DNA from 3 places in the Mesorhizobium sp. WSM4806 genome. Region 2 is predicted to be linked to each of the others. Evidence: predicted binding sites of a transcription regulator. Region 2 holds the regulator's gene; each other region holds the start of a gene.
The links. Region 2 encodes PhoB, which activates phosphate uptake and scavenging genes when phosphate is short. Its sites were predicted from a motif close to TGTCATNNANCTGTCAT; they were not measured.
Positions count from the first base shown of each region.

Region 1: a site for PhoB is predicted at 3,934-3,950, ahead of ugpB (sn-glycerol-3-phosphate ABC transporter substrate-binding protein UgpB). Genes of this name have one in related genera too.
Region 3: a site for PhoB is predicted at 3,660-3,676, ahead of olsB (l-ornithine N(alpha)-acyltransferase). Genes of this name have one in related genera too.

Region 1 is NZ_JBVVQZ010000018.1:109,615-116,912, reverse strand. Features, by position in the region: gene AC0L2M_RS25400 (sn-glycerol-3-phosphate import ATP-binding protein UgpC) at 1-728, opposite strand, end outside; gene ugpE (sn-glycerol-3-phosphate ABC transporter permease UgpE) at 736-1,584, opposite strand; gene ugpA (sn-glycerol-3-phosphate ABC transporter permease UgpA) at 1,593-2,477, opposite strand; gene ugpB (sn-glycerol-3-phosphate ABC transporter substrate-binding protein UgpB) at 2,561-3,871, opposite strand; gene tlpA (thiol:disulfide interchange protein TlpA) at 4,112-4,798, opposite strand; gene argH (argininosuccinate lyase) at 4,833-6,233, shown strand; gene AC0L2M_RS25370 (hypothetical protein) at 6,302-6,508, shown strand; gene lysA (diaminopimelate decarboxylase) at 6,561-7,298, shown strand, end outside.
Region 2 is NZ_JBVVQZ010000013.1:3,195-10,492, forward strand. Features, by position in the region: gene AC0L2M_RS19810 (ATP-binding cassette domain-containing protein) at 1-771, opposite strand, end outside; gene AC0L2M_RS19815 (sugar ABC transporter permease) at 865-2,184, opposite strand; gene xylF (D-xylose ABC transporter substrate-binding protein) at 2,326-3,366, opposite strand; gene AC0L2M_RS19825 (ROK family protein) at 3,630-4,877, shown strand; gene phoB (phosphate regulon transcriptional regulator PhoB) at 5,147-5,836, opposite strand; gene phoU (phosphate signaling complex protein PhoU) at 5,853-6,560, opposite strand; gene pstB (phosphate ABC transporter ATP-binding protein PstB) at 6,596-7,298, opposite strand, start outside.
Region 3 is NZ_JBVVQZ010000010.1:90,951-98,248, reverse strand. Features, by position in the region: gene AC0L2M_RS16910 (fatty acid desaturase) at 1-634, opposite strand, end outside; gene AC0L2M_RS16905 (hypothetical protein) at 769-1,002, opposite strand; gene grpE (nucleotide exchange factor GrpE) at 1,240-1,875, shown strand; gene AC0L2M_RS16895 (trimeric intracellular cation channel family protein) at 1,995-2,627, shown strand; gene olsB (l-ornithine N(alpha)-acyltransferase) at 2,721-3,608, opposite strand; gene AC0L2M_RS16885 (ATP-binding protein) at 3,774-6,062, opposite strand; gene acuI (acrylyl-CoA reductase (NADPH)) at 6,255-7,244, opposite strand; gene lspA (signal peptidase II) at 7,298-7,298, opposite strand, start outside.

The DNA.
Region 1 (7,298 bases), on a different contig from region 2:
AGGAGGTTCATCGGCGGCGCGCCGATGAAGGAAGCGACGAAGATCGACGCCGGCTTTTCGTAGATGTCGAGCGGCGCGCCCGTTTGCTCGACCAGCCCGGCGTTCATGACAACAAGGATGTCGGCCAGCGTCATCGCCTCGAGCTGGTCGTGGGTGACATAGACCGAGGTGACGCCGAGCGTGCGCTGCAAGTTCTTGATCTCGACCCGCATCTGCCCGCGCAATTTGGCATCGAGATTGCTGAGCGGCTCGTCGAACAGGAAGACCTTCGGATTGCGCACGATGGCGCGGCCCATGGCGACACGCTGGCGTTGACCGCCGGAAAGCTCGCGAGGCCGCCGGTCGAGCAGCGCCGAAAGCTCCAGCACCTTGGCGGTCGAACGCACCCTGCTGTCGATCTCGTCCTTCGGCGTGCCGCGATTGCGCAGGCCATAGGCCATGTTGTCATAGACTTTCATATGCGGGTAAAGCGCGTAGTTCTGGAACACCATGGCGATGTCGCGCTCGGTCGGGCCGATGGCGTTGACCACTTTGCCGTCGATGGCGACCGTACCGGCGGAAATGGTCTCCAACCCGGCGATCATCCTCAGCAGCGTCGACTTGCCGCAGCCGGATGGGCCGACCAGCACGCAAAGCTCCTTGTCGGGAATGGCGATGGAGACCCCCTTCACGGCTTCGACGCCGCTGGGATAGACCTTCTTCACGTCCTTCAGATCGACGGTCGCCATCAGCTTCTCACTTTTCGGATTCGACCAGGCCGCGCACGAACCAGCGTTGCATCAGCACCACCACCAGGATCGGCGGCACGATGGCCAGCATCGCCGTGACCATGACCAGGTGCCATTCGGTATCGGCATCGGCAAAGGAAACCATCTTTCTCAACGCGATGACGATGGTGTTCATGTCGTTGCTGTTGGTGACCAGCAGCGGCCAAAGATACTGCGTCCAGCCGTAGATGAAGAGGATCACGAACAGCGCCGCGATATTGGTGCGCGACAATGGCAACAGGATATCGAAGAAGAAGCGCCATGGCCCGGCGCCGTCGACGCGCGCCGCCTCGACCAATTCGCCCGGTATGGTCATGAAGAACTGGCGGAACAGCAGCGTCGCGGTGGCCGAGGCGATCAGCGGGATAATCAGGCCGGCATAGGTGTCGATCATGCCGAGATCGACCATTACCTTGTAGGTCGGAAGGATGCGCACTTCCACCGGAAGCATCAAGGTGATGAAGATCAGCCAGAAGAAGGTCATGCGCAGGGGAAAGCGGAAGAACACGATCGCGTAGGCCGACAGGATCGAGATGCAGATCTTTCCCACCGCAACGCCGAGCGCCATGATCGTGGTGTTGAGGAGCAGTTGGCCGACGCTGACACCGCCGATGCGGCCAATGCCGCCGAACAGCGCCTCGCTGTAGTTGTTCCAGAGCTGGCCGCCGGGCAAGAGCGGCAGCGGCGGCCTGAGGATGGTTTGCAGCGTGTGCGTCGAGGCAACGAACGTGTAGTAGATCGGGAAAGCCACGATCAATATGCCGAGGATCAGCACGGCATGGGCGATGAAGGTGCGGAGCGGAGACTGGCCGATCATCGCTGCCCTCAGCCGTAATGGACTTTGCGTTCCACGTAGCGGAACTGGATAGCGGTGAGCGCAATGACGATTGCCATCAGGATGACCGACTGCGCCGCCGAGTCGCCCAGGATCAGATTGACGAAGCCGTCATTGTAGACCTTGTAGACCAGCGTCTCGGTCGCCTTGCCCGGCCCGCCGCCGGTGACGGCATGAACGATGCCGAACGTATCGAACAGGGCATAGACGGTGTTGACGACCAGCAGGAAAAAGGTGGTCGGCGCGAGCAGCGGGAAGACGATGGTCCAGAAGCGCTTGGTCTCGCCGGCGCCGTCCATGGCCGCCGCCTCGATTAGCGTTTTCGGCACTGCCTGCAGACCGGCGACGAAGAACAGGAAATTGTAACTGATCTGCTTCCAGGCAGCCGCCGACACCAGCAGGATCATGGCGTGGGTGCCGTTGAGCAGCGGGTCCCAGGCGATGCCGAGGCTTCGCAGCAAATAGGCCAACGAGCCGATTGAAGGATTGAACAGAAAAAGCCACAGCATGCCGGCAATCGCCGGCGCCACGGCATAGGGCCAAATCAACAGGGTGCGGTAGAGGCCTTTGCCGCGCACCGCCTTCTCGGCCATGACCGCAAGCAGCAGGGCCACGCACATCGCGACGATCGCGGTCGCAAGCGAGAACACCACGGTGACCTTGATCGAATTGAGGTAGGCAGGATCGGCCAGCACCTTGCGGAAATTGGCAAACCAGACAAACCTGGTCCTCAGCCCGAACGGATCCTGTCTGAGCATCGACTGGTAAAGCGCCTGACCGGCCGGCCAGTAGAAGAAAACCAGTGTTATGGCGAGTTGTGGCGCCACCAGCAGGTAGGGCAGGATCTTGTTGGGAAAGACGACGCGGGGAGACAGGCTGATTTCCTTCGCTATCTCGGGGACGCCCACGCGAACTCGCGTGGGCGATATTCAAACCGACACCAACCGAGATAATCTCGTCAGTTCTCCAGCGCTTCCTTGATTGCGGCGTTGCCGCGCGTAACCGCGTTGTCAAGCGCCTGCTGAGCGGTTTGCTGGCCGGCCAGCATCTTCTCGAACTCCTCGTTCTGGATATCGCGCACCTGCGGCAGGTTCGGCAGGCGCACGCCCTTCGAGTTGTCGGTCGGCGCCTTGCCAGTCATTTGCAGGATGGGTGTCTCACGGCCGGGGTTCTTGTCATAGAAGCCCGATTTCTTGGTCGCCTCGTAGGCAGCAAGCGTCACCGGCAGGTATCCTGACTTCTGGTGCAGATATTCCTGCACATCGGTCTTGGACAGGTAGGCGAAGAACGCCGCGACACCCTTGTATTGCTCGTCCGACTTGGCGCCGAACACCCACAGGCTGGCGCCGCCCGGCGTGGTGTTCTGCGGTGCGCCCTTGGCGTCGCTGTCGTAGGGAAGCTGGCCGATGCCGTAGTTCATGCCGGACTTGACGATGTCGCCGAGGCCGCCCGACGATTCGGTGAAGATGCCGCATTCGCCGGCGAGGAAGATCTGCTTGGCTTCGGAGGTGCGCCCGCCATATTTGAAGGTGCCGTCCTTGGCGAGATCCGCGAGCGCCTGGAAGTGGTTGACAAAAATCGGCGCGTTGATCTTGAGTTCGACATCGCCGCCGGCCAGGCCGTTCTGCTGGGTCGCCCACGACACATCATTCCACGCCGCGAAATTCTCCAGATGGATCCAGGTCAGCCAGGTCGAGGTATAGCCACAAGGGGCGGCGCCGCTCGTCTTGATCTTCTTGGCGGCTTCCCACACCTCGTTCCAGGTCTTGGGCGGATTGTTCACGTCGAGGGCGGCCTTCTGGAAGATATCCTTGTTGTAGTAAAGGATCGGCGAGGAGGAGTTGTAGGGGAAGGACAGCATGGTGCCGTCCGGCTTCGAATAATAGCCGACGATACCGGGCAGATACTGGCTCTTGTCGAAGGTCATCCCGGCACCGGTCATCACCTCGGCCACCGGCTTGATCGCGCCCTCGGCCGCCATCATCACGCCGGTGCCGACGTCGAACACCTGGAGGATATCGGGCGCCTGGCCGGCGCGGAAGGCGGCGATGCCGGCATTCAGCGTCTCCGGATAGGTGCCCTTGAACACCGGAACCAGTTCATAGTCGCTCTGGCTGGCGTTGAAATCCTTGGAGATCTTGCCGACGACCTCGGCGTTGGCGCCGGTCATGGCGTGCCACCAGCTGATCTGCGTGACGGCGAAGGCGGATGTGGTGGAAAGCAGGGTCAAGGTGGCGGCGACACCGGCCGCGAAGCCGAAGAACTTCATGTTTCATCTCCCGTTTGTCATTGGCGAAAGGGGCACTCTCGCAATGCCAATATGTGCCGCCCGTGACAATTGGACAACGGTTTTGTTGCAGGCCGATGAACTTGATTTCCACTTAAAGTGGCGTGCGCTTCGAGATGAGAGCCGATGGAAAGCAATTGAAAAGCCGGCTTACCAATCGAACAACGACGACGACCGGCAATCGTCGGCGCCTCCTAAAGAGCGCACTTTGCGCGACATGCATTAGTCCGACTTGCCGAGCGCCGTCTCGACCAGCCGCTTGGCGTCGGGGCTCGACCATTCTGCCGGGCCGTTCATGTGGGCAATCAGGCAGCCTTCACCGTCGATCAGCATGGTGACCGGCAGGCCGAGCGCCAGGCCGCGTGTCTTGAGATCGTTGAACAGCGCCATCGTCGAATCGCGGTAGTAGCCGAGCGCCTCGACGCCGGTCTCCTCGAGGAACTTCTTCGGCTTGCTGTCGTCGCCGGCATCGACATTGACCGCGACGACCTCGAAGGCATCGCTGCCCATTTCGTTCTGCAGCGCGTCGAGCGCCGGCATTTCGGCGCGGCAGGGCGCGCACCATGTCGCCCACAGATTGAGCAGCACCGTCTTGCCGGCATGGTCGGCGAGCGTCATCGGCTTGCCGTCGGGGCTGTTGAAGGCAAGGCCCTTCAGCGATTGCGGCGGATCGGCCGGCAAAAGTGCTGCAACCTGGCCGGTGGCAGCCGCCGCGACCGTCTTGGCGCGGTCGGCCTTGGCGGCGCAGGCGACATCGTCCTTGCTGTCGCCAACCGCGACTTGAGCGGGGGCGTTGTTGCCAGAACCGCTTTCGCTGACATATACCGCGACCGCGCCGGCCAGCACGCCTGCCACCAAAGCGGCGAGGATGAGGCGCGGGGCCGGGAAAAATCGATTGCCGTCTGCCATTTTTTAAAACTGCTCCGGAGCACGGGTTATAGCGATGAGCGACAAGAAGGCCAGCAACCAGATGTGGGGCGGACGTTTTGCCTCGGGTCCGGCCGCGATCATGGAAGCGATCAACGCGTCGATCTCGTTCGACCGCAAACTCTACGCGCAGGACATCAGAGGCTCGATCGCCCACAGCGAGATGCTGGCGCAAACCGGCATTATTTCGGCGGCCGACCAAGAAAAAATCGCTCACGGGCTGAACACGATCCTGGCAGAGATCGAAGCCGGCACGTTCGAGTTCTCGACCAGGCTGGAAGACATCCACATGAATGTCGAGGCCCGCCTTGCCGAGCTGATCGGCCCGGCTGCCGGCCGCCTGCATACCGCCCGTTCGCGCAACGACCAGGTGGCGGTCGATCTCAGGCTATGGGTCAAGGACGAGTGCTTTCGCGTCGCCGAGGCGCTGAAGGGTCTGATCACGGCGTTCCTGGAGCGGGCCGAGGAGCATGCGGCAACGGTGATGCCGGGCTTCACCCACATGCAGGCGGCTCAGCCGGTAACCTTCGGCCATCACTGCATGGCCTATGTCGAGATGTTCTCGCGCGACCTGTCGCGTGTTCGCGACGCTATCGAACGGATGGACGAAAGCCCGCTCGGTGCGGCCGCGCTTGCCGGCACCAGCTTTCCGATCGACCGGCACCAGACGGCCAGGGCGCTCGGCTTCCGTGAGCCGATGCGCAATTCCCTAGACAGCGTTTCGGACCGCGATTTCGCGCTCGAGTTTTTGGGGCTGGCGGCGATCTGCGCGACGCATCTGTCGCGGCTGGCCGAAGAAATCATCATCTGGTCGACGCCGCAATTCGGCTTCGTCAGGCTGTCGGACTCATTCTCCACCGGCTCCTCGATCATGCCGCAGAAGAAGAACCCCGACGCCGCCGAGCTGGTGCGCGGCAAGACCGGCCGCGTCACCGGCCATCTGGTCGGCCTGCTGACTGTCATGAAGGGCATGCCGCTGACCTACGGCAAGGACATGCAGGAAGACAAGGAATCCGTGTTCGACGTCGCCGAGACGCTCGACCTGATGCTGGCGGCGATGACCGGCATGGTGCGCGACATGACGGTGAATGCCGCCGCCATGAAGAAGGCCGCCGGGTCAGGCTATGCGACCGCGACCGATCTCGCCGACTGGCTGGTGCGCAGCCTCGGTCTGCCGTTCCGCGAGGCGCACCACGTCACCGGCCGCGCCGTGGCGCTGGCCGAAGCAAGGAAGATCGGGCTCGACAGGCTGCCGCTGGAAGACTTGCAGTCCATTCACCCCGGCATCACGGCGGACGTGTTTTCGGTGCTCGCCGTGCAGAATTCGGTAAAGAGCCGCACGAGCTTCGGCGGCACCGCGCCGTCGGAAGTGAGGAAGCAGATCCGCTACTGGAAAAAGCACATCGGCAGGGCGTGATTGCCGGGGTGCAATGCCGGATAAACTCGGCTAAAAGCGGCGGGCAAAAGTTTCGGACGGATGGATCAATGACCGCAAGCAGGATTTTGGTGACGCTGACGCTGCTGGCGGCGCTGGCGACCGTTACGGCGTGCGGCAGGAAAGCCGGGCTCGACACGCCGTATGAGGCGGCCGTGCAGGCACGCAAGGACGCACAAAAGGCCGAGCAGCCGGTGCCGCCGGAGCCGGAAAAACCGGTCGAGGACAAAAAATTCATTCTCGATCCGTTGATCTAGAGCCGATGAGATCGGCCGATCTCATCGTGCTCCAACTTCCGGAACCACTCTCGTGAACCATTTCGACTACCGCGACGGCGTGCTGCATGCCGAGGACGTGGCGATATCAGAGATCGCCGCAAGCGTCGGCACGCCGTTCTATTGCTATTCGACGGCGACGCTGACCAGGCATTTCCGCGTGTTTGCGCAGGCCTTTGCCGGGCTCGACGCGCTGGTCTGCTACGCCATGAAGGCGAATTCCAACCAGGCGGTGCTAAAAATCCTGGCAAAACTCGGCGCCGGCGCCGACGTGGTCTCGGAAGGCGAATTGCGACGCGCGCTGGCCGCCGGCATTCCAGCCAGCAAGATCCTGTTTTCCGGCGTTGGCAAGACCGCGCGCGAAATGGATTTTGCGCTCTCGGCCGGCATTTTGTGCTTCAACGTCGAATCCGAGCCGGAACTTGAATTGCTGTCGGCCCGCACCACGGCGCTGGGTAAGGTCGCGTCGATCTCGCTGCGCATCAATCCGGATGTCGACGCCAAGACCCACAAGAAGATCTCCACCGGCAGGGCCGAGAACAAGTTCGGCATTCCCTGGCAGAAGGCGCGAAAGGTCTATGCCCGCGCAGCTGAGCTGCCTGGCATCAAGGTCACCGGCATCGACACTCATATCGGCAGCCAGATCACCGAGTTGCAGCCCTTCGACGACGCCTTTGCGCTGCTGGTGGAGTTGGTCGGCGTGCTGCGCGCCGACGGGCACGCCATCGAGCATATCGACCTCGGCGGCGGCCTCGGCATTCCCTACCGCGTC
Region 2 (7,298 bases):
TGGTCCCGGAATGGCGCCGGGCGGGCACTTGCCCAGAATGATCATGCCGAGCACCTCGTCCTGAGTCACGTCGCCGGTGCGCGCCGTTCCAACGACCCGGCCATTCTTTATGACGCAGACGCGGTCGGCAAGCTCGAACACATCGTGGATGTCATGGCTGATCAGGAAGATGCCGATGCCGTCGGCCTTGAGCTGCATGACCAGTTCGCCGACCTGCGCCGTTTCCTGCGGTCCCAGTGCCGCCGTCGGCTCATCCATGATCAGGATGCGGGCGTTGAACAGGATGGCGCGCGCGATCGCCACCGACTGCCGCTGGCCGCCCGAAAGCTTGACCACCGGCTCCTTGAAACGCTGGAAGCGGGGATTGAGCCTGCCCATCACCTTGCGCGCCTCGGCCTCCATGGCGCCATCGTCGAGCGTGCCCCAGCCGGTCATCAGCTCGCGGCCGAGGAACAGGTTGGCGGCGGCGTCGACATTGTCGGCGAGCGCCAGCGTCTGGTAGATCGTCTCGATGCCGTATTTCTTGGCGTCGCGCGGATTGGCGATCGAAGCCTCCTCGCCATTGACGAAGATTTGGCCCGAATCGCGCTTGTAGGCGCCGGACAGGATCTTGATCAGGGTCGACTTTCCCGCACCGTTGTGGCCGAGCAGCGCCACGACCTCGCCCGGGAAAAGGTCGATCGACGCATCGTCGACGGCGCGAATGCCGCCGAAGGCAATCGAGATGTTGCGCATGTCGATCAGTGGCGTGGGAGCAGTCGTGTCAGCCATGATCGTTCCTTTCCATGGTTTTGCCGAGCATGATGCTGGACCGAAACGGATGTCCACTTTTCGCTGATTCGGACCTTCGGCTCGGGATCATGCTCAGACCCGCTTGCGGTAGACGGTGTCGAGCCAGACGGCGACGACCAGCACGGCGCCGACGACGACGCTCTGAAGCGGCGAATCGATGCCGAGCAACACCATGCCGGACTGCAGCGACTGCATCAGAAGCGCGCCCAGCATGGCGCCGAGCACCGTGCCGGAGCCGCCGGCCAGCGACGTGCCGCCGATGACGGCTGCTGCGATGACCAAGAGTTCGTCCAGCGTGCCCAGCGCATTGGTCGCCGCATTGAGGCGGGCCGAAGCAATTGCCGCGCTGATCGCGGCCAGAACGCCCATGATCATGAACACTTTCATGGTCACCCAGCGCGTGTTGATGCCGGCGAGTTCCGCCGCTTCCGGGTTGCCGCCGATGGCAAAGACGTAGCGGCCGAAACGGGTGCGCCGGGTGATGAAGGTCATGACGATGCCGACTGCGACCGCGATCAGCACCGGTATGGCGATGCCATGGGCGAGGAACAGCCCGCCTTCGGGGATGGTGATGCCGTTCCGCTGGGCGTATTGGCGAACGATGCCGATCGGCCAGGGGTAGGAATTGGCGATCCAGACGGCGCCGAGGATGGCGGCGCAGGCGACAACACCAAGCAGGCTCTCCGCCCAGACCGGGCGCAACGGAAACTTGAAGCGCTTGCGCTGCGACCGGCCGTTGAGCAGCATCAAGGCGACGGCCACACAGGCGAGAATGCCGACGATCCAGCTCGCGGTCGCCCCGATCGAGCCACGCGGCCCGCCACCCATCAGCTGGAACGTGGCATCGAGCGGCGCGACGGTGCGCCCGCTCGTCATCAGCCACGCCATGCCGCGCCAGATCAGCAGGCCGCCCAGCGTCACGATGAAGGCCGGAACCTCGAGATAGGCGATGATGAAGCCCTGAAGCGCGCCGATCATGAGGCCGAGCGCCACGCCGGCAGCCAGTGCGATGACCCATATCCAGGGATTTCCAAGCTGGAATCCCATGACGCGGATGAGGAATTCTGCCTGCGCAACGCCCATCACCATGCCGATGACGCCTTCGACGGAGCCGACCGAAAGATCGATGTTGCGCATCACGATGACCAGCACCATGCCGGTCGCCATGATCGCGACCGAGGAAGTCTGCACCGACAGGTTCCAGAGATTGCGCGGCGTGAGGAACAGCCCGCCCGACAGGATGTGGATTCCAACCCAGATGATCAGCAGCGCGCCGACCATGCCGAGCATGCGTATGTCGAGCTCGGTCGCCTTGAGGAAGCGGCCGAAGGGGCTGAGCTCGGATTCACGCGCCCGATCAGCAACCGGCGTGTTGGAAGTCGTGTCGGTCATGATGTCCTCCCACCGTTGCCGTCTGCCGCGGATGCCGGAAGCAGCTTAGAAATTACCCGCGAGACGCGGAAAAACAACTCTTTTGAAAAAAACGCCGCGGCGTGAAGCCGCGGCGTTTCAGGTTTTTTTGGCGAAGGCGGATCAGTTGCAGACCGGGACGGTGCCCGCCGCCACGCCGGCGCAGACCTCTTCCTGCTTGATCCAGCCGGCGTCGATGACGACGTTGAGATTGTCCTTGGTGATGGCAACCGGCGTCAGGAACAGCGACTTGACGACATTGCCGCCCGGCGTGGTGAAATCCTTGACGCCGGCAATGTCTGTCATCGGCTTGCCGTCGGCCAGCTGCGAGGCGATCTCGGCGGCGTTCTTGCCGAGCTCGCGCGCGTCTTTCCACACCGATACGGTCTGTGTGCCGAGCGCGATACGGTTCAGCGCGGCATGGTCGCCGTCCTGGCCCGAAACCGGGACGGATCCGGCCAGGCCTTGCGCCGTCAGCGCCGCGACGACGCCACCGGCGGTGCCGTCATTGGCGGCAACCACCGCATCGACCTTGTTGTCGTTGGCGGTCAGGAACTGTTCCATGTTCTTCTGGGCGTTGGCGGGAAGCCAGCCGTCCGTATAAGCCTCGCCGACATTCTTGATCTTGCCGCTGTCGATGGCATCCTTGAGCACTTCCATGGAACCGGCGAACAGGAAATCGGCATTAGGGTCGGCGCCCGAGCCCTTGATGAAGACGTAATTGCCTTCCGGCGCCACCTTGAACACTTCGCGGGCCTGCATGCGGCCGACTTCCTGGTTGTCGAAGGTCAGATAGAAGACGTCCTTGTTCTCGATCAGCCGGTCATAGCCGACGACCGGAATGCCTTCGTCCAGCGCCTTCTGCACCGCCGGACCGATGGCCGAGGCATCCTGCGCAAGGATGATCAGCGCGTTGGCGCCCTGCGAGATCAGGCTTTCGACGTCGGTCAGCTGCTTGCCTGGATTGGACTGTGCGTCAGCGGAGATATATTTGTCGCCGTCGGCCTCGATCGCCGCCTTCATGGCGGCTTCGTCGGTCTTCCAACGCTCTTCCTGGAAGTTCGACCACGAAACGCCAATGACCTTGTCCTTGGCCTGCGCGGCCGACGCGAGCGTCAGCGACATGGCGACCCCCGCCAGAATGGCGGCTGCGAATCTCTTCATGATATTCCTCCCTGCGCCGCGTAGGGCGCGACCAACTGGCCCGAAGGCCGGCACAAAGGCTCTATTTTTTCGAGCCTCGAAAAAATACTGGTCCAACGCGGAAGCACTGTCAACACCAATTCTGATGGATTTTGACGTCCTGTCGGGCTTTTTTTCGAGGCTCGGAATAAATAATGACAGCCCCTTCTGCTTCTGCCAGTATTTGTCCGGCATACCGACGGCTTCCGATTCATGAGCGGCCGCGGCAATGAGGAGGAAAAAAAATGTCGGTGGGAATCCGTCATGACGATCTGCGCCGGCGCAACCGGGCGATGGTGATTTCGGCCGTGCGCCGGGCAGGCCAGCCGTCGCGGACCGAGATCGCCGCGACCACCGGCCTCAGCCATTCGACCATATCGGCGATCTCTGCCGACCTGATCCAGGAAGGCATCCTGGCCGAGAGCAAGGCGAGCGAGACGGTTTCGTTGAAACGCGGCCGGCCGCAGGTCGGCCTCAGCCTCAATCCGCAAGCCGCTGCGGTGTTGGCCGTCGTGTTGTCGCTGAATTTCCTGTCGGTCGCCGTCATCAATTATGCCGGGCAAGTGGTCGCCGAGGAACAGCGCCGGCTGGACACGCTGACCATGTCGCGTGACGCGCTGATCGACGAATGTGTCGCCATCGTCCGGCGCCGGCTCGAAGATCCCGACCTCGATGTCCAAAGCGTCGCCCGCATCGCGCTGGCGATCCAGGGCATCACCGATTCCCACGCGCGCGCCATGTTGTGGTCGCCGATCACGCCGCAGACGAACATCGCCTTCGCCGACATTCTGGAACGCGAGTTCGGCATCCCTGCCATCATGGAGAACGACTGCAACATGATGGCCGTGGCGCTGCGCTGGCGCCACCCGGATCGCTACCGCGACGATTTCATCGCCATCCTGCTCTCGCACGGCATCGGTATGGGGCTGGTGCTGAAGGGCGAGCTGTTCACCGGCACCCACTCCTCAGGCGGCGAATTCGGCCACATGATCCATCGGCCGGGCGGCGCGCTTTGCCGCTGCGGGCGGCGCGGCTGCGTCGAGGCTTATGCCGGCAACTACGCCATCTGGCGCAACGCAAGGCTGTTGAGCGAGAACGCCGAGCCGGTCGCCGATGTCAGCGACGCCGACATGCGGGCCTTGGCGGCCCGGGCGCGCGAGATGGACGGACCGGAGCGCGAAGCCTACCGCAAGGCCGGCGAGGCGCTCGGCTTCGGGCTCGGCAGCCTGTTTGCGCTGATCGATCCGGCGCCGGTGGCCATGGTCGGCGCCAGCGCTGCCGCCTTCGACCTGATCGAGCCGGCCCTGCGCGAGGCCATCGCCCAGACCGCCGGCGGCCAGCATTCGGGTTCGATTTCCTTCGACACCGAGCCGAACGAGCTGCCGCTGATCCGCGAAGGTTGCGCCATGCGGGCGCTAAGCTTCGTCGACCAGGAGATTTTCGCGCCGAGCATCCAGGCACGAGCCGGCTCGGTCGGAAAGAACGTGGCTTGAAGGATTCCCGGGTCGCGACTTGGGGTGTGTTGAGATTCAGGTCAGGCCGAGTCGAGAATGGTGGGTTCCGAGAACCGGAGCGGAGCGTACTTTTGGGTACGTGAGCCCGCGCATGACCCCGAAATCGAGATCGATTTCGGAAAGGTCGTGCGCAAAATCAAAGTTCTACAGCGTCCTTTGCGTGCCCAACAGGGCGCGCGGCGCTGTAGGTAAGCGCAGGAAGCCGCCGTTCGCAGGCCGGCATCACCTGAATATCAGCACATCCCTAGCTAGTCTTCCCTGATCGCATAGCCGGCGCCGCGGATGGTGCGGATGACATCGGGCATGCGACCATTGTTGACCGCCTTGCGCAACCGGCCGACATGGACGTCCACCGTGCGCTCGTCGATGTAGATCGTCTCGCCCCAGACATTGTCGAGCAACTGACTGCGCGAGAAGACCCGGCCCGGGTGGCGCATCATGAATTCGAGCAGCCGGAATTCGGTCGGCCCGAGCCGGATCTCGCTCTTCTTGCGATAGACCCGGTGCGATTCACGATCGAGCATGATGTCGCCGACCTTGAGCACGCTGGACAGCACTTCCGGCTTGGCGCGGCGCAGCAGCGCCTTGACCCTGGCCATGAATTCCGGTGTCGAGAACGGCTTGACCAGATAGTCGTCGGCTCCGGTCGAAAGGCCGCGCACCCGGTCGCTCTCCTCGCCGCGCGCGGTCAGCATGATGATCGGCAGCCGCTCGGTTTCGGGGCGCACCCGAAGGCGCCGGCAAAGCTCGATGCCGGAAACCGCCGGCACCATCCAGTCGAGCACCAAAAGATCGGGCACGTTTTCCTGCAGCCGGATTTCGGCCTCGTCGCCGCGCGTCACCACCTCGACCTGATAGCCTTCGGATTCAAGATTGTAACGGAGGAGGACGCCCAGCGGCTCTTCATCCTCCACCACCATGATGCGCGGCGCGATCATCGGCCGGTCACTCCTGTCATGTCGCCGGCGCCGACATCGTCGTTTCGTCGAGCTTCGGGCGATCCGCCGGCAATTGCTGCCCGGTCACGACAAAGTAGGCGTTTTCGGCGATGTTGGTGACGTGATCGCCGATACGCTCGAGATTCTTGGCGCAGAACAGAAGGTGCGTGCAGGCGGTGATGTTGCGCGGATCCTCCATCATGTAGGTCAGGAGCTCGCGAAAAACCGCCGTGTATTTCACGTCGATCTTCTGGTCGTCGGCGCGCAGTTCCTTCAACGCGCCGGCATCGCGCGACACATAGTGCTCGACCACGCCGCGCAGCTGCACAAGAACGAGGTCCGCCATCGCGTCGATACCGTGCGACAGATTACGCGGCGTCGCGCTCTGCCCGACTGCGCTGACCCGCTTGGCTATGTTCTTGGCCAGATCGCCGATGCGCTCGAGATCGCCCGCCATGCGGATTGCGCCAACCACGGCGCGCAGATCCTGCGCCATCGGCTGCCGCTTGGCGATCAGCGTGATGGCGCTGTCATCGAGTTCGCGCTGCCGCGCATCCATGATGGCGTCGTCCGAGACGACGCGCTGCGCCATCGCATTGTCCGACGCAAGCAACGCGCGGATCGAGGCCGCGACCATTGCGGCGGCGAGCTCGTCCATGTCGCGGATCAGCCGGTCGATGTGCTCCAGTTCCTCGTCGAAAGATGCGACGGTGTGTTCACCCATGGTGCTGTCCTCGTGTTCGAAATTCGCCGGACCGCTCAGCCGAACCGGCCGGTGATGTAGTCCTGGGTGCGCTTGTCGTCGGGGTTGGTGAACATCTTGTCGGTCGCGCCCTCCTCGACCAGATAGCCGAGATGGAACATCGCCGTGCGTTGCGACACGCGCGCCGCCTGCTGCATCGAATGGGTGACGATGACGATCGTATAGTTCTGGCGCAGTTCGTCGATCAGTTCCTCGACGCGGGCGGTGGCGATCGGATCGAGCGCCGAACAGGGCTCGTCCATCAGGATCACTTCCGGCGACACCGCGATGGCGCGCGCGATGCACAGGCGCTGCTGCTGTCCGCCGGACAGTCCGGTACCCGACTCGAGCAGGCGATCCTTGACCTCGTTGAACAGGCCGGCCTTCTTCAGGCTCGATTCGACGATGCCGTCCAACTCGGCCTTGCTCCTGGCCAGGCCGTGGATGCGCGGACCGTAGGCGACGTTTTCGTAGATCGACTTCGGAAACGGATTCGGCTTCTGGAATACCATGCCGACGCGAGCTCGCAGCTCGACGACATCGATTTTCGGATCGTAGACGTCCTCGCCGTCGAGCGTGATCTTGCCGCTCACCCGCGCGATATCGATGGTGTCGTTCATTCGGTTCAGGCAACGCAGGAACGTCGACTTGCCGCAGCCCGATGGCCCGATCAACGCTGTCACCTGATGCTCGCGGACATCGAGATCGACGTCGAACAGA
Region 3 (7,298 bases), on a different contig from region 2:
CGAGACCGACGAACCAGACAAGGGCGGCGGCGGCGACCGCGATGGCCGCGTTGGTGGCCATCGACGACACCCAGGGCGTGAGGCCGCCTCGCATCATGCCGACTGGCAGTCTCTGTTCAAAGATGAAAAGCCAAATGGGGCCGAGGCCGAACATGACGAGCGGATGGCGGTAGAGGCGATAGGCAAGGCGGCCCCGCCAGGACATTTGCCGATATTCCGCGACAGTCAGCGTCCTGATGTCGCCCGTGCCGCGCTCATCGAGATTGCCGGCGCTGGCGTGATGGGTTGCGTGGGCACGCCGCCAGCAATCGTAAGGCGTCAAGGTCAGGATGCCCAGCCCGCGGCCGATCCAGTCGTCGGCGGTGCGATTGGCGAAGAACGAGCCGTGGCCGCAATCGTGCTGGATCATGAAGATCCGCACCAGAAAGCCGGCGGCCGGAAGGATGAGGATCAGACCCCACCAATGGCCATAGGCATAGGCAGCCGAGGACAGTGCCCACAGCGTGGCAAAGGGGATGAGGGTGATGGCAAGTTCGACGGCGCTGCGCCGCCTGTCAGGTTTCTTGTAGCGCGCCAGGATCTTCAACCAGGCACGCTTGCTGTTCGCTACAGCTTCGGGGGAAATCATGTTCATCAGGAAGCATAGACGGACCATTTCGTCGCCGCAAGCCAGGCATCACGCAAAGTTACTGCGGGTAATTGTCGCGCGACGCGCAAGCTGCGGCAAAAGGCATGCCAATGGCGCGCAGCGACAGGCGTGTGTGTTGTCTATCGCCGGTTGCCAGCGGCGGCTACGCTGCTTTCGATGCCGTCCAGGCGGTCAAGCAATTCCCTGAAACGATCGGGAATGTCGTTCTCCGTCCGGAACGCCGGCAACGCGCGCAGAAAGTGCATCGTTGCCTCGGTGCCGAACTGGCGCCTGATGCCGGCCGCCAGCCTTTCACGTCTTTCGTCATCGTTGGGGGCGCCATTCTTACGGTCGCCGTCGTTGCGGGTCGCCATCTCAAAATCCTGTGTCGGTTTCGAAACTCTTCCAGCAGACGAATGGTTCCCCTATCGCAGCATCTTGGCAAGCAAAGCCGGTGGTTACAGTAAAATTTGAATTAATATCGAAAGGTCTCCATGATGCGTCGTCAAAAGCGCGAGCGGCCTGTCCAGTATCGCTTGCCCCTTGATTTTTGGCCGCCAAACCTCGATATCGCACAAAATCCACATCATTTGAAATGACGGGAAACGGCGATGAGCGACCAGGCAAAAGACGAACGCGCGCCCGATGAAGCCGAGACGGCCGGGGCTGCCACCGAACACACGCAAGGCAGCGCCGACGGCGACTATGAAGCGCTTGTGCGGCTGCTGAAGGAAAACGACGAGTTGAAGGACCGCGCGCTCCGCGTCGCAGCCGAGATGGAGAATCTGCGCCGCCGTACCGCCCGTGACGTGCACGATGCACGCGCCTATGCGGTTGCCAATTTCGCCCGTGACATGCTGTCGGTATCGGACAATCTGCGCCGCGCACTGGATGCGATCCCGGCTGAGTCCAAGGCGTCAGGTGATGCCGGTTTGAAGTCACTGATCGAGGGCGTCGAGCTCACCGAGCGCGCCATGCTATCGGCGCTCGAGCGGCACGGAGTGAAGAAGCTCGAGCCGGAAGGCGAGAAATTCGACCCGAATTTCCATCAGGCGATGTTCGAGGTGCCCAATCCGGAGGTGCCGGCCAACACGGTGGTCCAGGTCGTGCAGCCAGGCTATTCGATCGGTGAGCGGGTGTTGCGGCCGGCCATGGTCGGCGTTGCCAAGGGCGGTCCCAAGCATGTGGCAAGCGAAGCGCCGGTCGAGCCAGGGCCGGTGAATGAGCAAGCTGAGAAGGATGCGTAAGTTAAGGGAATAGGGCAGTAGGAGCAGTAGGGGCAGTAGGGTAAAGGAGCCGTACCAATCGTACGGCTTCGTGCTATTCATACATCCCTATTCACCCGCTCTCCTACTCCGCTATGCCCTTGAACCCGATCGAGCTTCTCGACTATGCCGGTGTCGCCGTCTTCGCGGCGACCGGTGCGCTGGCCGCTTCGCGCAAGCAGCTCGACATCATCGGCTTTCTGTTCCTGGCCAGCGTCACCGGCATCGGCGGTGGCACGTTTCGTGACGTCATCCTCAATCTGCCGGTCTTCTGGGTTACCAACTCTGGCTATGTGCTGATCTGCGCGGTGGTGGCGATGCTTGTCTTTTTCGGGGCGCACCGTCTCGAATCCCGCTGGAAATTACTGCTCTGGCTCGACGCCGTCGGCCTCGCCGCGTTTTCGGTGATGGGTGCCGCCAAGGGCCTGGCCATCACCGGCTCGCCGGTCGTGTCCGTTGTTACCGGCGTGCTCACCGCCACGTTCGGCGGGATCTTGCGCGACCTGCTGGCCGGTGAGGCTTCGGTGCTCTTGAGACCAGAAATCTATGTCACCGCCGCCCTTGCGGGCGCCATCCTGTTTACAACAGGCGATCTCGCCGGACTGCCGCCGCTCGCCTCGGGCCTGGTGGGCTTCATAGCCGCTTTCTGCGTGCGTGGCGGCGCGCTTAAGTTCGGCTGGGCCTTTCCGTCCTACAAGAGCCGGCCCGGCCGGCGGCCGGAAGATATTCCGTGAAATGAGGGCGAGTAGCGAATAGGGACAACGATCCGCAGCGAATTGGCGGAACTCCCGCTACTCGCTACTCCCTATTCGCTACTCATTGGAATCTCAGGCGGCGAAGCGCTGGGCTTCCCCGCCATAATAGCTGACGTAGCGGGCGCCGATCTCCTTGACCGGCATCACCACGAACACGTCGACCGTCGAGAATTCGCGGTCGATGACGCAGCCGTCGCCGATGCGCGCGCCGACGCGCAGATAGCCCTTGACCAGCGGTGGCATCGCCGCGATCGCGGCCTTGGCGTTGAGCGCCTCGATCGGCATCAAATCCATGGAACAGTAGCGGCCGGCGACGGCGCGCACGTCCCAGGCCGAATTCGTCCGGCAGTGATGGGCGAGATAGGTCAGCGCTTCGGCGTGTGCCGCCGGCACGGTGCCGGGGAACGAGGCGCAACCGGTCATCACGCCGATCCCATAGTGGTTGATATAGGCCCAGATACCTTGCCAGAGCGCCTCGATGGTGCGCTTCGAGCGGTATTCCGGCAAGACGCAGGAGCGGCCGAGCTCGAGGAAACGCTGGCCGGGATGGCGGGCGATAAGATTGGTCAGCTCAAACTCGCCCTCGGAATAGAAGCCGCCGGCCGCTGCCGCGATCTCCTGCCGCAACAGGCGGTAGGTGCCGACAATGCGGCGATGCTCGGGACCGGACAGCGAGGTGTCGAAGACCAGCAGATGATCACAGAGCGGATCAAAATGGTCGGCGTCGCGGCGGTCCTGCACCTGAAACAGGGTTTTCTTGGCGCCGAGCTCGTCATAGAACACCCGGTAGCGCACTTCCTGCGCGGCGGCGATCTCGGCCTCGTTGCGTGCGAGCCGCACTTCGAGGTTGCCGATACGGCCAAGCGCTTCGCCTTTTATGACAGCATCGACGTTGCGCCCGGTGAGCAAAGCACCCCTGGCGTTCGGCCGAGCGTCACATTCCGGCATAACTGTATGCACGAGTGATTCTCCTTCGAGCCATCCCTCTTGGCACGGGGATACGGCGTAGGTGCAACAGGATTGTGACAGTACCGTGATACGACCCTGCCGGCAATACTTCGTCGGCTGGGCAACCCTTCAACCGGCTATGTTCTGCAGGTAAGCCAGGCAAGGTCAGCCGGCGGATCAAGCGGCCACGTGACCCTCGACCGCATGGACAAGCGCGTCGGGGTCGAGCGGCTTGGTGACGAAGCCGCTGGCGCCATGGGCGAGCACTGCGTGGCGGGTCGTTTCCTGACTGTCCGCCGACAGCACCATGATCGGAACCGGCGACACGGCGGTTTCCTCCTCGTGCCGGCGGATGGCGGCGATCGCGTCCAGCCCGTCCATGACAGGCATGTGCAGGTCCATCAGCACCACGTCGAAGCGGTACTTGTGGTCGGTGCCGGTGATGGCCTCGACGGCGGCCTTGCCGTTGCCGACCAGTTTCACGCGATGCCCGGCCTTTAGCAGCGTGGCACGGGCAAGCATGGCGTTGATGTCGTTATCCTCGGCGATCAGCACGGACAGGCCCCGCCGCCGGCCGCCAATGGCGCGGGCGGTTGGTGCGCCGCGCTTTTCCGGCTGCGGCTGGGTGAGGGCAGGCACGCTGCTGGTCAAAAGCACGCGAAGCAACGTTTCGCCACGCACCGGCCTTGCCAGAAAGGTGGCGTAGCCGCTGGCGCGGAACTCGCCCAGCATGCCGCGGTCGGTTGGCGCGATCAGTGTGATCGCCTCGCAATCGGCAAAGCCGCTCTGGCGAAGGCGCTTGAGCAACCTGCCGTCGCCTTCCTCCATGGCCGCATCGACCAAAAGCGCGTCGCAGCCTTCGGCGAAGGACGCTGCCTGGGCGGCGGTGGTGGCCAGATCGACCTTGCCGCCATTGGCGCGGATGGTGCGGGCGATGGCGTCGGCCTCGATGGCGTTCTTCGACAGGATCACGGCGCGCCGCCCTGACAGCGCATCCCGACGGCTCTGCGGCGGCTCGGTGGCCGATATTGCAGGGATTTCGAAGACGAATTCCGAACCCTGGCCGAGCTGGCTCGACACCGAGATCGTGCCGCCCATGGCGATCACCAGGCGCCTGGAGATGGCAAGACCGAGCCCGGCGCCGCCATGCGCGCGAGTCGACGTGCCGTCAGCCTGTTCGAATTCCTCGAAGATGCGCTCCAGGTCGTCCTCGTGCAGGCCGGGACCGGTGTCGGTGACGGTGAAGCATATGCGGTCGGTGGTTTCGGTGCGGGCACGAGCGATGCTCACCAACACGCCGCCGCTGTCGGTGAACTTGATGGCGTTGCCGATGAGGTTGAGCAGCACCTGCCTGACTCTTCCAGGATCGGCTGATATCATCTGCGGCACGTCGGGTTCGACATGGCAGCCAAGGCCGATGTTCTTGGCGAAGGCACGCGCCGCCAGGAGTTCTACGATGTTGTCGGCGATCTCGCGCACCGACATTGGCTGCGGTTCGGGATCGAAGCGGCCGGCCTCGATCTTGGAATAGTCGAGCAGGTCCTCGATCAGCGCCAGCAGCGCGCTGGCCGAGGTCGAGATGGCGCCGACATAGGTCCGTTGTTGCGGCGAGAGCCCGGTGTCCGCCAGCAGCTTGGCCATGCCCATGATGCCGTTCATCGGCGTGCGGATCTCGTGGCTGACGGTGGCGAGGAAGCGCGATTTGGCCTGGCTTGCATATTCGGCTCGCTCGCGGGCGGTGATCAGCGACGTTTCGGCGTGCTTGCGGGCGGTAATGTCGCGGGCGATGGCGCGATGCGAGACAGCACCGCTCTCCTTGTCGCGCACGGACAGTTCGATCCATGAGAACCAGCGCGGGCCGCTCGGTGTTCTAATGGCGACGTCGGTGGAGCTCAGGCATTCATGATCGGAAAAAGCGGCATCGGGAACGATGCCGACGTCGATGCCGAGGTCGGCCAGGGCCTTGCCGGCAAGGTCGCGCTGGTCGGCTCCGACAAGCTCGGCGAAAACCTTGTTGGCATAGACGATGTGGCCGTCACGGTCGCGATGGACGACGAGATCGCCAAGCGCGTCGATCAACCCGCGAAAGCGTTCCTCGCTCTCCTGCATCTCCCACACGCGGTCGGCCAGGCTCTCAACCTCGGCGCGGCTGCGCGCTGCGGTCTCGCCAAGCAGCGCAACCGTGCGGCGCGCCGTGCGCCTGGCACGCAGATGCACGGCAAGGCCTGCCATGCCAGTCGACAAAAGCCCGACGGTGATGAAGATCGGCGCGCCGGTCAGATGCGACAGGCCCGCCAGCACGACGATGGCGACGAGCATCAGGAACGGCAGGCCTTCGCGATTGGCGGCGGGCAATTCAGGCGCCAGTGGCGGCGCCGCGATATGCTGCCGGCTTGGCGCCTCCGGGCCGATCCCGTCGACGTTTTCGGCGCTCTCTGTTTCTCTGATGCCGGATTCCGTGACCATGCGGAAACCCTTGCCAGACAGAGATTATGGAAAATTGCCGCGGATCGTTCGAATTTTAGCGGTCGCGCGGTTTTTGCCTCTCCGCTCCTGAAGCGCGTCGCGTTTGGCCGGCCTCATGCGAGGCGCTTCACCGCTGCACACCCTGGGTCATACTTTTGCTCGACATGCATTAAAAACCGGAGAAGGAAGAGCTCACATGTCCACCACCACGCGACCGCGGACCTTGCCCTCGACGATATCGTGCGCGGCGTCGATGATGCCATCGAAGCCAATGGTCGTGGACAGTTTGGCGAGCTTCTGGAGGTCGAGGTCCGTGCCGATGCGGCGCCACGCCTCCATGCGGACCGTTTTTGGCGCCATCACCGAATCGATGCCGAGCAGACAAACGCCGCGCAGGATGAACGGGGCGACGCTCGTCGGCAGATCCATGCCGCCGGCCAGGCCGCAGGCGGCGACGGCGCCGCCATAGGAGGTCATCGAAAGGACGTTGGCCAGGGTGTGACTGCCGACCGCGTCGACGCCGCCGGCCCAGCGTTCCTTGGCGAGCGGCTTTGCCGGCTGGGCAAGCTCGTCGCGCGAAATCACTTCCGAAGCACCCAGGTCGGTCAGGTATGGACTTTCAGCGCTGCGGCCGGTCGAGGCGGTGACGTGATAGCCGAGGCTGGACAGAATCGAAACCGCGACCGAGCCGACGCCGCCGGCCGCGCCCGTCACCACGACGGGGCCGCGTTCCGGCACGATGCCGTGCCGTTCCAGCGCGATAACGCAAAGCATGGCTGTGTAACCTGCCGTGCCGACCGCCATCGCATCATGCGGGCTCATGCCCTGGGGCAGCGGCACCAGCCAGTCGCCCCTGACACGGGCGCGCTCGGCATAGGCGCCAAAATGCGTCTCGCCGACGCCCCAGCCGTTCAATATGACCTTGTCCCCCGTGCGCCAGTCGGCATGGGAGGACGAGATCACGGTGCCGGCGAAATCAATGCCCGGCACCAGCGGCCAGCGGCGGATCACCGGCGCCTTGCCGGATATGGCGAGGCCGTCCTTGTAGTTCACCGTCGTCGCCTCGACGGCGACGGTGACGTCGCCTTCCATTAGGTCGGCTTCGGTAAGGTCGGTGATCGCGACCGACTGCTTCTTCTCGGCGTCGCGCGAAACGAGGATGGCTTTGAAGGTTTCGGGCATGTCTTCTCCTCGGGCTTCTTGAATGGGACACTGTATGGCGGCAGAAGGCCAGGT